Variovorax paradoxus: one gene and its partner. The protein of the gene in region 1 interacts with the protein of each later gene in a pairwise test. Links are inferred from orthologs where the notes say so. Each region holds a gene or a part of one and is shown on either strand. Other genes may lie near its edges.

Region 1 (5,778 bases):
GGGTGCCCTGCGACAATCGGGAAATGCCTTTCGCCCCATTGCAAAACGACACTTTCCTGCGAGCCTGCTGGCGCCAGGCCACCGACCACACGCCCGTCTGGCTCATGCGCCAGGCCGGCCGCTACCTGCCGGAGTACGTTGCCACCCGCGCCAAGGCGGGCAGCTTCATGGGACTGGCCACCAACACCGACTACGCCACCGAGGTCACGCTGCAGCCGCTGGAGCGCTACCCGCTCGACGCAGCCATCCTGTTTTCCGACATCCTGACAGTGCCCGACGCCATGGGCCTGGGCCTGTCGTTCGAGGCCGGCGAGGGCCCGCGCTTCGCGCGCCCGGTGCGCGATGAAGCGGCGGTGGCCGCGCTCGAAGTGCCCGACATGGACAAGCTGCGCTACGTGTTCGATGCCGTGGCCTCGATCCGCAAGGCGCTGGACGGCCGCGTGCCGCTGATCGGCTTCTCGGGCAGCCCGTGGACGCTGGCCTGCTACATGGTGGAAGGCGCGGGCTCCAGCGACTACCGCCTCGTGAAGAGCATGCTCTACAGCCGCCCCGACCTCATGCACCGCCTGCTGGCCGTGAATGCCGACTCGGTGGCCACGTATCTCAATGCCCAGATCGACGCCGGCGCGCAGGCCGTGATGGTGTTCGACAGCTGGGGCGGCGTGCTGGCCGACGGCGCGTTCCAGGAGTTCAGCCTCGCCTACACGGCCCGCGTGCTGGCCGGCCTCAAACGCACCGGCGCCGACGGCCAGCCCGTGCCGCGCATCGTGTTCACCAAGGGCGGCGGCCTGTGGCTCGACGCCATGCGCGAGCTCGACTGCGAAGTGCTGGGCGTCGACTGGACCGTGAACCTGGCCTCGGCGCGAAAGCAGATCGCCGAAGGCTCGGACGGCAAGGCCAAGGCCCTGCAGGGCAACATCGACCCCAACGTGCTGTTCGCGCCGCCCGCGCAGATCGAGGCCGAGGTGGCGAAAGTGCTGCAGGCTTTCGGCAAGCCCCACGCCGACCGCAACGCCCAGGGCCCCACGCACATCTTCAACCTGGGCCATGGCATCAGCCAGTTCACGCCGCCAGAGCATGTGGCGGCGCTGGTGCAGGCGGTGCACGCCCAGTCGCGCGCGCTGCGCGGTTAACACTGCAGTCTTCGGGAGCGGGCCGGCGGGGCGCTGAGCCGCCCCGTAAAGTTGGTACGAAGCCGTTTGTCAAGCGCAAAAACGGCATATCGGTCTGACTTATGCACAAAACCCGTGTTGCACTGCGCAAGATTTTCCGGGGGACCTCCCTCTTTGCTCCTAAAGAGATAGCGACGCTAAGTTATTGATTTATATAGGATTTGAACTTTGCTTTTTTTCCGGGCATTCCAGCCAGAGCCTTGATTTTCAAGGCCCCGCGGCGAATCGAGCTGGCTTGTCAACAAAGTTATCCACAGAAACTCTGGACGGCCTCCAAAGCTCTGAAAAATCAACAACTTAAGCGCTCTTGCTCAAAGTCTCCTTAACAAACCTTTCCAAGAAGGACCGCTCATCTCCACAGCCGGCCTCCCCTCAGACAGCGCTTCCCAGCCGACGAACGGTGCGCCACCGGCCCTGCCGTGGCGGCTCGACATCGCGGTGCAGACGCCCGCGCACGCCGCGCTCGGCGACCTGCTGAGCTACGCCAGCGCCGAGCCCATGCCGCCCGGCACGCTGGTGCGCGTACCGCTGGGCAAGCGCGAAGTGCTGGGCGTGGTCTGGAACGAGCCGGTTTCGCTGGTGGATGCCGAACCCGACATGGCACTGAAGCCCGTGGGCGCGGCGCTCGACGCGCTGGCCCCGCTGGGCGAGGCCTGGCGCGACCTCGTGGCCTTTGCAGCGCGCTACTACCAGCGCTCGATCGGCGAGATCGCGCTGGCCGCCCTGCCGCCGCAGCTGCGCGACCTGTCGACGACGCAGCTGGCGCGCCGCCTCAAGCGCAAGACGACGGCCGGGCCAGTGGCCGAGACAGCCGAATCGGCGAACCTGATCGCGCTGAGCGCGGAGCAGACGGCCGCCCTGGCGCGCATCGAAGCCGAAGCAGGTACTTTTTTGCTGGTCGGCAGCACAGGCAGCGGCAAGACCGAGGTCTACCTGCGCTGCGTGGCCGACCTGCTGGCGCGCGACCCCGAGGCGCAGGCGCTGGTGATGGTGCCCGAGATCAACCTCACGCCGCAGCTCGAAGCCCGCTTCAAGGCCCGCTTCGGCGAAGAGGCTGTGGTGTCGCTGCACAGCGGCATGACCAATCCGCAGCGGCTGGCGAGCTGGCTGGCGGCGCACGGCGGCGCGGCGCGCATCGTGCTGGGCACGCGCATGGCGGTGTTCGCATCGATCCCGGAGCTGAAGCTCATCGTGGTCGACGAAGAGCATGACCCGAGCTACAAGCAGCAGGAAGGCGCGCGCTATTCCGCCCGCGACCTCGCCGTGTGGCGCGGCCAGCGCGAAAAGGCCAAGGTAATCCTGGGCTCGGCCACGCCTTCGCTCGAGAGCTGGCACCAGAGCCGGCCCGCCGAAGGCGAAGACCCGGGCGGGCGCTATGTGCGTCTGGCGATGCCATCGCGTATTGGCGCGGGCGAGTTACCGGCCGTGCGCTTGGTCGACATGAATTTGCAGCCGCCAAAGACGGTGATTTCGGGCGCGCTGCTCGACGCCATCGGCCAGCGCATCGCGCGCGGCGAGCAGAGCATGATCTTCTTGAACCGGCGCGGCTACGCACCGGTGCTGGCCTGCGGCGACTGCGGCTGGAAAAGCGAATGCCCGCACTGCAGCGCCTACCGCGTGTTCCACAAGATCGACCGCACCCTGCGCTGCCACCACTGCGGCTTTACCGAGCGCGTGCCGCGCGCCTGCCCGGCCTGCGGCAACCCCGACATCGCGCCCGTGGGCCGCGGCACCGAGCGGCTCGAAGAGCACCTGGCCGAGCTGTTCTCGGCTGTGAAGCACCCGGATGGCAGCGCGGTGCGCATTGCGCGCATCGACGCCGACAGCACCAAGAAGCAGGGCGCGCTCGAATCGCAGCTCGCGGCCGTGCACGCGGGCGAGGTCGACGTGCTGGTCGGCACGCAGATGATCGCCAAGGGCCACGACTTCCGCCGCATCACGCTGGTGGCGGCGGTGAACCCCGACGGCGCGCTGTTCTCCAGTGACTTCCGCGCGCCCGAGCGGCTGTTCAGCCTGCTGATGCAGTCGGCCGGCCGCGCGGGCCGCGATGCCGCGTATCTCGCAGCGCAGGGCGCGAAGGCCGAGATGTGGATCCAGACGCACCATGCGCAGCACCCGCTGTTCATGGCGCTGCGCAAGCACGACTACGCCAGCTTCGCGCAGCAGCAGCTCGACGAGCGCCGCGCGGCCGGCATGCCTCCCTTCGCGTTCCAGGCACTGCTGCGGGCCGACGCGAGAGAGCAGTCGGTGGCGCAGGGCTTCCTGAACATGGCGGCAGACCAGGCCGAGGCACTGCCGGGCTCCGACCTCGTCACGCGCTACCCGGCAGTGCCGCTGGCGATCCAGCGCGTGGCCAATGTGGAGCGTGCGCAGATGCTGATCGAAAGCCCCTCGCGCGCCGCGCTGCAGCGGCTGCTTGCGGGCTGGCAGCCGCTATTGCACGAGTTGCGGCGCACGCCGGAGGGCAAGGGCGTGATCCGCTGGCTCGTCGACGTCGATCCGCACAGCATCTGAGCCGATGGATCGGCGACTGGTCAACCTGAGACCGCGGTTTCAGTGGTAGCCAGTGGGCTCCTTGCCCATGTCCACATAACGCAGCTCGTTGTGCCTGCGCCGCGCGATGCTCACGGGCCACGCGAACACCACGAGGCTCAGCGCGGCGAGCGCGAGCCCGGTGGCGGTGCCGAACTTGCCGGCATGCCAGAACCAGCCGACGCCGGCGAGACATACCAACCACAGCAGGATGCGAAAAAGAATTGCCATTGCGCGCCCCTTCACACCTTTGACTTGCAAGCACTGTAGCAGCGCATCTGCAAACTCAAGCATTCATCTGAAGTCATAGCGATATCTATGCCTTACGGCCTGCCTTGGCCTACCCGAAAATTTGTGAAAAAAGAGTTGACGACATGCCCCGGGGCTGTTCAAGCTGTAACAGCGCGCGAACTCCTCGCGGGTTTCGCGTTCCAAGCAAGCTCGTCTATTGAAGGCAAAGGGTAGGTCGCCGTGAAACCGCCGTCTTTCGCAGGTTGGGTTCTCTCGCTCGCGTCGTGCTTCGCCTGCGTTCTTGCCGCACCCATTGCTTCGGCGGCCGAGCTCGATCTGCAGGGCAGCCGCCTGGTGGTGTCGGGCATGCTCGACGGCACCGCAATCAAGGAATTCACCGACCAGCTGGGCAGTGGAACGGTCCATACCGTGGTCTTCGAGGACTCGTTCGGCGGCACCGCCGAAGCAGCGGGCGCATACGCCGACGCCATCCGCGCGAGCGGCGTGCAGACCGAAATACGAGGCCAGTGCATGGCCGCCTGCGCATACGCCTTCCTGGCCGGCAAGACGCACCGCTTCGGCTATGGCCTGCAGGTCAACGGCATCCTGCTGCCGGTCGCGTCGCGCCCCACGGCCGCCGAACTGGCAATACGTTGGCGCGGCGACGAGGCCCACAAGACGCTGGCCGACTTCACGCCCACCGCCGCTCCCTCCGCAGCCAAGCCGGTGGAAGCCAGCGCCCCGCCCGTCTTCAAGGACAACTGGCAGCCTGACCACGGCGTGCTCTTCACCGCGAGCCCGACGCTCTTCGGCCGCATCTACAACACCTACTACTGCGACGGCACGCAGGGCCGCGACTTCTCGAAGTGCGAGCGCCTTGCCGATGCCGACCCGTACAAGCTCGGCGTCCTAACCCCGTAGCACGCTCACCGCGAGCGGAAAGCTGAAGAAGGCAATCGCCGTCGTCCACAGGATGATGCGCGCGATGCGCCCGTTGTCCGCGCCGAAGCGCTCGGCCAGCATCGACACGTTGCTCGCGCTCGGCAGCGCCGCGACCAGCACGATCACCACCAGCGCCGCATGCGACAGCGGCAGCCCGAGCGCAATGGCGCCGAGCCCCAGGCCCCACACCAGCAGCGGATGCGCGAGCAGCTTCACCGCCACCACCGGCAGCACGTCGCTCCATGCCGCCTTGGTCGCAGGGCTGCGCGCCGTGGTGCCCATGGCCTCCGCTACGGCCGCGCTGGCGCCATGCTCGCGCGCCAGCAGCGCCGAGCGGGCCAGCACCGCCCCGATGGTGAAAAGCGCCACCGGCGAGGCCGCATCGGCCAGCATGGCGATGGTGCGCTCGATGGGCCCCGGCAGCGGCCAGCGCGCAGCCGACAGCATCACGCCCAGCAGGATCGACCACGGCATCGGGTTGACCAGAATCCCGCGCAGCGCCTTGCGCGCCGCCTGCGTGGCACCGCGCCGCCCCGCGCCACCCGCACCGTCGAGGCGCGACAGCGCAATGCACAGCGACGAAGTCACCACGAGGTCGAACGCGATCGTGATGATCATCGGCCCCGCTGCCTGAGCCCCAAGAATGGCCACCAGCAGCGGCACGCCCATGAAGCCGGTGTTCGGAAACGCCGCCACCAGCGCGCCGAAGGCCGCGTCGTTCCAGCCGATGCGCGCATTGCGCGTGAACGTCACCACACCCGCCACCACGGCCAGCGCGCTGATGCCCCAGACCAGTGCGACGCTGCCGTCCAGCAACTGGCCGATCGGCGTGCCTGCGCCGAAGCGCAGCAGCATGCACGGCAGCGCGAAATACAGCACGAAGGTGTTGAGGCCGGGAATG
Region 2 (4,388 bases), 380 kb from region 1 along the record:
TCGGCATTGACGACGATCCCGCCTCGGATCAAGAGCGCGTTCGTCATGCTCAAGCCTCCGAAGGCCTGGTCTGTTGCGGCACCGTCGTCTGCTTCTGCAGCCGCATCGACGCAACGTACACGACGGTCGAGATGGCGATGCCCGCAAACCATGCGTAGGTGTAGATCGTCTTGAAGACTTCGGGCACGTCCGGAAAGACACTCGGCAGCGCCGCATTGAGGAACCCGGGGAGGTTGGGCAGGACACCGGCGATGAACGCTGCGATTGCGGCAGGGTTCCACCCGTTCTTGTACCGGTACTCGCCATGGTCGCTGTACAGGTCGTTCACCTGCAGCTGCGTGCGGCGGACGATGTAGTAGTCGGCAATCAGGATGCCGGCGATCGGCCCGAGCAGCGCGGAGTAGCCGATCAGCCACGTGAAGATGTAGCCCTGCGTGGATTCGAGCAGCTTCCACGGCATCATCGCGACGGCGATACCGGCCGTGATGTAGCCCCCGGTGCGGTATGAAATGGCCCGCGGATTCAACGCCGAGAAATCGTAGGCCGGACCCACCAGGTTGGCCGCCAGGTTGACGCTGACGGTGTCGACCAGCAGCACGATCAGCGCGATGAGCACGGCCGCGCCCGTCATGCGGCTGGCCAGGTCGACCGGGTCCCAGATCGCCTTGCCGTAGATCACGACCGTGGCGGAGGTGACGACCACCGCAAGCGCCGCGAGCAGCCCCATGGGAACGGGCAGCCCGACCGCCTGCCCGACGATCTGGTCGCGCTGCGATTTCGCGAAGCGCGTGAAGTCGGGAATGTTCAGCGCAAGGGTGGCCCAGAAGCCCACCATGGCCGTCAGCGACGGCCAGAAGACCGCTGCGAACTGACCCGCCTTCTTGCCGCCTTCGACGAACTGCGAGGGCTGCTGCAGGATCGGGCCCAGGCCTCCGGCGCGGTTGAGCGCCCACGCCAGCAGCACGAAGCAGATGAGGATCTTCAGCGGCGCCGTGTACGTCTCGAGCTTGCGGATCGATTCGATGCCGTGAATGACGAAATAGAACTGCAGAGCCCAGAAGACGAGGAAGCTCGCCAGCTGGAAGAAGTTGATGCCCAGCCAGGCGATCTTCTCGCCTTCGAGCGGATGGCCGATCAGCACGCCGACCAGCGTGTAGATCATCATCCCGCCGAACCAGGTCTGGATGCCGTACCAGCCGCATGCCACGAGCGCGCGCAGCAGCGCCGGTATGCGGGCGCCCCGGGTGCCGAACGAGGCACGCGCGAGCACCGCGTAGGGAATGCCGTACTTCACGCCCGCATGCCCGATCAGCAGCATCGGGATCAGCACGATGAAGTTGCCCAGGAAGACCGTGCCGACGGCCTCGGACCAGGACATGCCGGACTCGATCAAACCGGCGGCAAGGGTGTAGGCGGGAATGCACATCACCATGCCCACCCAGAGCGCGGCGAAGTGATACCAGCGCCATGTGCGCTGCTCGGGCCGCGTGGGCGCCAGGTCGTCGTTCCAGAGTCTCGAGTGGGCTTGCAAAGGTTCGCTTGATTTCATGATTTTTCCTTTGAGAGAGTCACGTGGGGCTGGGAATTGAGCTTCTTCGATATGTCTACTATTTATCCGTATAAAACATATAAATAGGAGCATTACATAGCAAGTTCGATGCCCAAACAAGCCTGATCACCGGTCTATTGCGCGTGTTTTTGGTTCAATTGCATTCAATTGCATCGATTTATCATGGGCAATCGGCTCCGCTCGGGAGCTTTCCCAAGGAACAGGGCATGCCCATTGGTCAACGCGCAAGAAAACGCCCCAAGCTCTCAGACCTCGTCGTCGAAGACGTGAAGCGCTGGATCGTTACGGAGCGCAAGCAGCCGGGCGACCGGCTACCGAACGAGAAAGAGCTCGTCGAGCTTTTCGGCGTCTCGAAAAGCACGATGCGGGAGGGACTGAAGGCACTGGAAGTGCGCGGCCTGATCAAGACGCGCACGGGCCCGGCCGGCGGTGCCTATCTCCAGCAGGTCTCGCTCGATCACGCGTCAGAGCCGCTGAGAAACTTCCTGCACTTCCACCATCTGGACGGGCATCACATCTACCAGCTGCGCAAGATCCTGGAGCCCGAACTGGCGGTCAGCGTCGTCGGCCGGCTCGACGCGAAGCAACTGGATCTGATCGAGCAGACCATCCGCCTGTGCGAGCAGGAGCCTCGCAACGATATCGAGTTGCGTGCACAACGCGTCGCCGAGCTGGAGTTTCACAACCTGCTGGCGGACAAGTGTCCCAACGCCCTGCTCGCCTTCATGTGCCGTTTTCTCAACGACCTGCTGCGCGACCTCATGGTCTACAAGAATGCGTGGGAGCACCGCCACTTCGGCGAAGCCAACCTGGGCTTTCACAGCAAGCTGCTGCAGGCCTTCCGCGATGAGAACGCCGACGCCGTGCATCGCCTGATGACCGAGCACATGGTCGATGCCGAGACGCACATGCACGAGATGGAAGTGCATGTCGGCGTGCAGCAGTTGCTGATGCCCGCGGGTCGGCGCCACGCGTGACGGGCCTGCCCAAAGAGAAAGAGCCGCCCCCTTTCGGGAAGCGGCTCTTTGCTCGTGAACCTGCGAAGGTCCGGATCAGAACGGAATGTCGTCGTCCATGTCGTCGAAGCCCGACGACGACTTGGCCGGTGCCTGGCGCGGAGCCGGCGCCGCAGCGCGCGGAGCGGCTGCCGGCGCACGCGGGGCGTAACCGCCGCCGCCACCACCACCGCCATTGCCGCCTTGCGAATAACCACCGCCGCCACCCTGCGAGTAGCCGCCGTCGTCCTCGGGGCCGCCCGATGGGCCGCCCTGGCCTTGACGGCTGCCGAGCATCTGCATCTGGTCGGCGCGGATTTCGGTGGTGTACTTTTCGATGCCGTCCTTGTCGGTCCACTTGCGCGTGCGCAGGCTTCCTTCGACATACACCTGCGAGCCCTTGCGCAGGTACTGGCCGGCGATTTCGGCCAGGCGGCCGTTGAAGACGATGCGGTGCCACTCGGTGGCTTCGCGCATTTCGCCGCTTTGCTTGTCTTTCCAGCGATCGGTGGTGGCCACTGTGACGTTCGCGACCTGGTCGCCGCTCGGGAAGGTACGCATTTCGGGGTCGCGCCCCAGATTGCCGACGACGATGACTTTATTGACCGATGCCATATGCACTGCCCCTGATAAGTAGATGAAGGAGGAGGTTGAGAAGAACCCTCGATTGTGCCCCAAGGCGACCGGCCGCACTCCCGCCAGGTGCCAGAATGGGCCTCTCCGATGAACCGCGAACCAGACTTTTTCGAGCATCTGCGCGCCGAGCTGTCGAACGGCCGCGTCTGGCTCGACCGGGCGATCGTGCTGGGCTACGCCATCGCGGCCGGGCTGTTCGTGGTGGGCTTCACGCTGGCCAGCGACTGGGTCTTTGGCGAGTTCCACCGCTTCTACCGCGCCTGGCCCTGGGCAGTGCTGCTGACGACGCCGCTTCTCACGGCCGGCATCGTCTGGTTCACATTGCGCTTCTTCCCCGGCGCGGGCGGTTCGGGCATTCCTCAGATCAAGGCGGCCCTGAATCCGGCCCTGCCCGAGGAGCGGCGCTTCGTTTTTGCCTCGCTGCGGCTCACGGTCGCCAAGATCGGGCTGGGCGCGGCAGGCTTCGCGGCCGGCCTTTCGATCGGGCGCGAGGGGCCTTCGGTCCAGGTGGCGGCGGGGGTGATGCAGCATGCGCGCCGCTGGCTCTCGCCCAACACCACCATCGATGGCCGGGCGCTGCTGGTTGCCGGCGGTGCAGCGGGCATCGCGGCAGCCTTCAATGCGCCGCTGGCGGGCGTGGTCTTCGCCATCGAAGAGCTGTCGGGCCGGCTCGAGGCGCGCTCCAGCGGCCTGATCATCACGGCCATCGTGCTGGCGGGCCTGGTGGCTGTGTCGGCCTTCGGCAACACGAGCTACTTCGGCGTGATCCGCGTACCCCGGCTGGGCTGGGACATGCTCGGGCCCGGCCTGCTGGTCACCCTGCTGAGCGGCGCGGCCGGCGGGCTGTTCGCGCGACTGCTTATTGCCTCGCTCACGGGCGCGGCCGGGCGCTTCAGCCGCTGGCGGGCGCGCTTTCCGGTGCGGTTCGCGGCCTGCGGCGGGCTGGCCGTGGCCGCCATCGGACTGGCGACGGGCGGCGTCACCTTCGGCGCGGGCTCCGAGGCGGTCAAGCAGATGCTGCAGGGCCATGACGAGCTCACGCCGCTCTACACCGTGCTCAAGTTCATCGCCACCTGGCTCACGGCCTGGTGCGGCGTGCCGGGCGGCATCTTCGCGCCGTCGCTGTCGATCGGCGCGGGCATCGGCGACGCGGTGGCGCGGCTGGCCAGCAGCGACCAGGGGCCGGC

What was found.
Region 2: the proteins of priA (region 1) and ssb interact in binary tests that used the Escherichia coli proteins (3 or more experiments, as listed by UniProt). The link is inferred for Variovorax paradoxus from one-to-one orthologs.

What each region holds. Positions count from the first base shown.
Region 1 is NZ_CP102931.1:5,978,536-5,984,313, forward strand. Bases 1,163-4,136 are described here. They hold priA (replication restart helicase PriA), read left to right. Parts: upstream 1,163-1,586; coding sequence 1,587-3,686; downstream 3,687-4,136. Other genes in these bases: NWF24_RS28195 (hypothetical protein), read right to left, coding at 3,726-3,935. Also shown: hemE (uroporphyrinogen decarboxylase), read left to right, coding at 24-1,133; NWF24_RS28200 (hypothetical protein), read left to right, coding at 4,176-4,856; NWF24_RS28205 (AEC family transporter), read right to left, coding at 4,845-5,778.
Region 2 is NZ_CP102931.1:6,356,551-6,360,938, forward strand. The notes cover bases 1,402-4,388. They hold ssb (single-stranded DNA-binding protein), read right to left. Parts: upstream 3,181-4,388; coding sequence 2,623-3,180; downstream 1,402-2,622. Other genes in these bases: NWF24_RS29760 (NCS1 family nucleobase:cation symporter-1), read right to left, coding at 1,402-1,549; NWF24_RS29765 (FadR/GntR family transcriptional regulator), read left to right, coding at 1,777-2,547; NWF24_RS29775 (chloride channel protein), read left to right, coding at 3,289-4,388. Outside these bases: hydA (dihydropyrimidinase), read right to left, coding at 1-47; more of NWF24_RS29760, read right to left, coding at 50-1,401. UniProt on the Escherichia coli protein: Plays an important role in DNA replication, recombination and repair. Binds to ssDNA and to an array of partner proteins to recruit them to their sites of action during DNA metabolism. Acts as a sliding platform that migrates on DNA via reptation.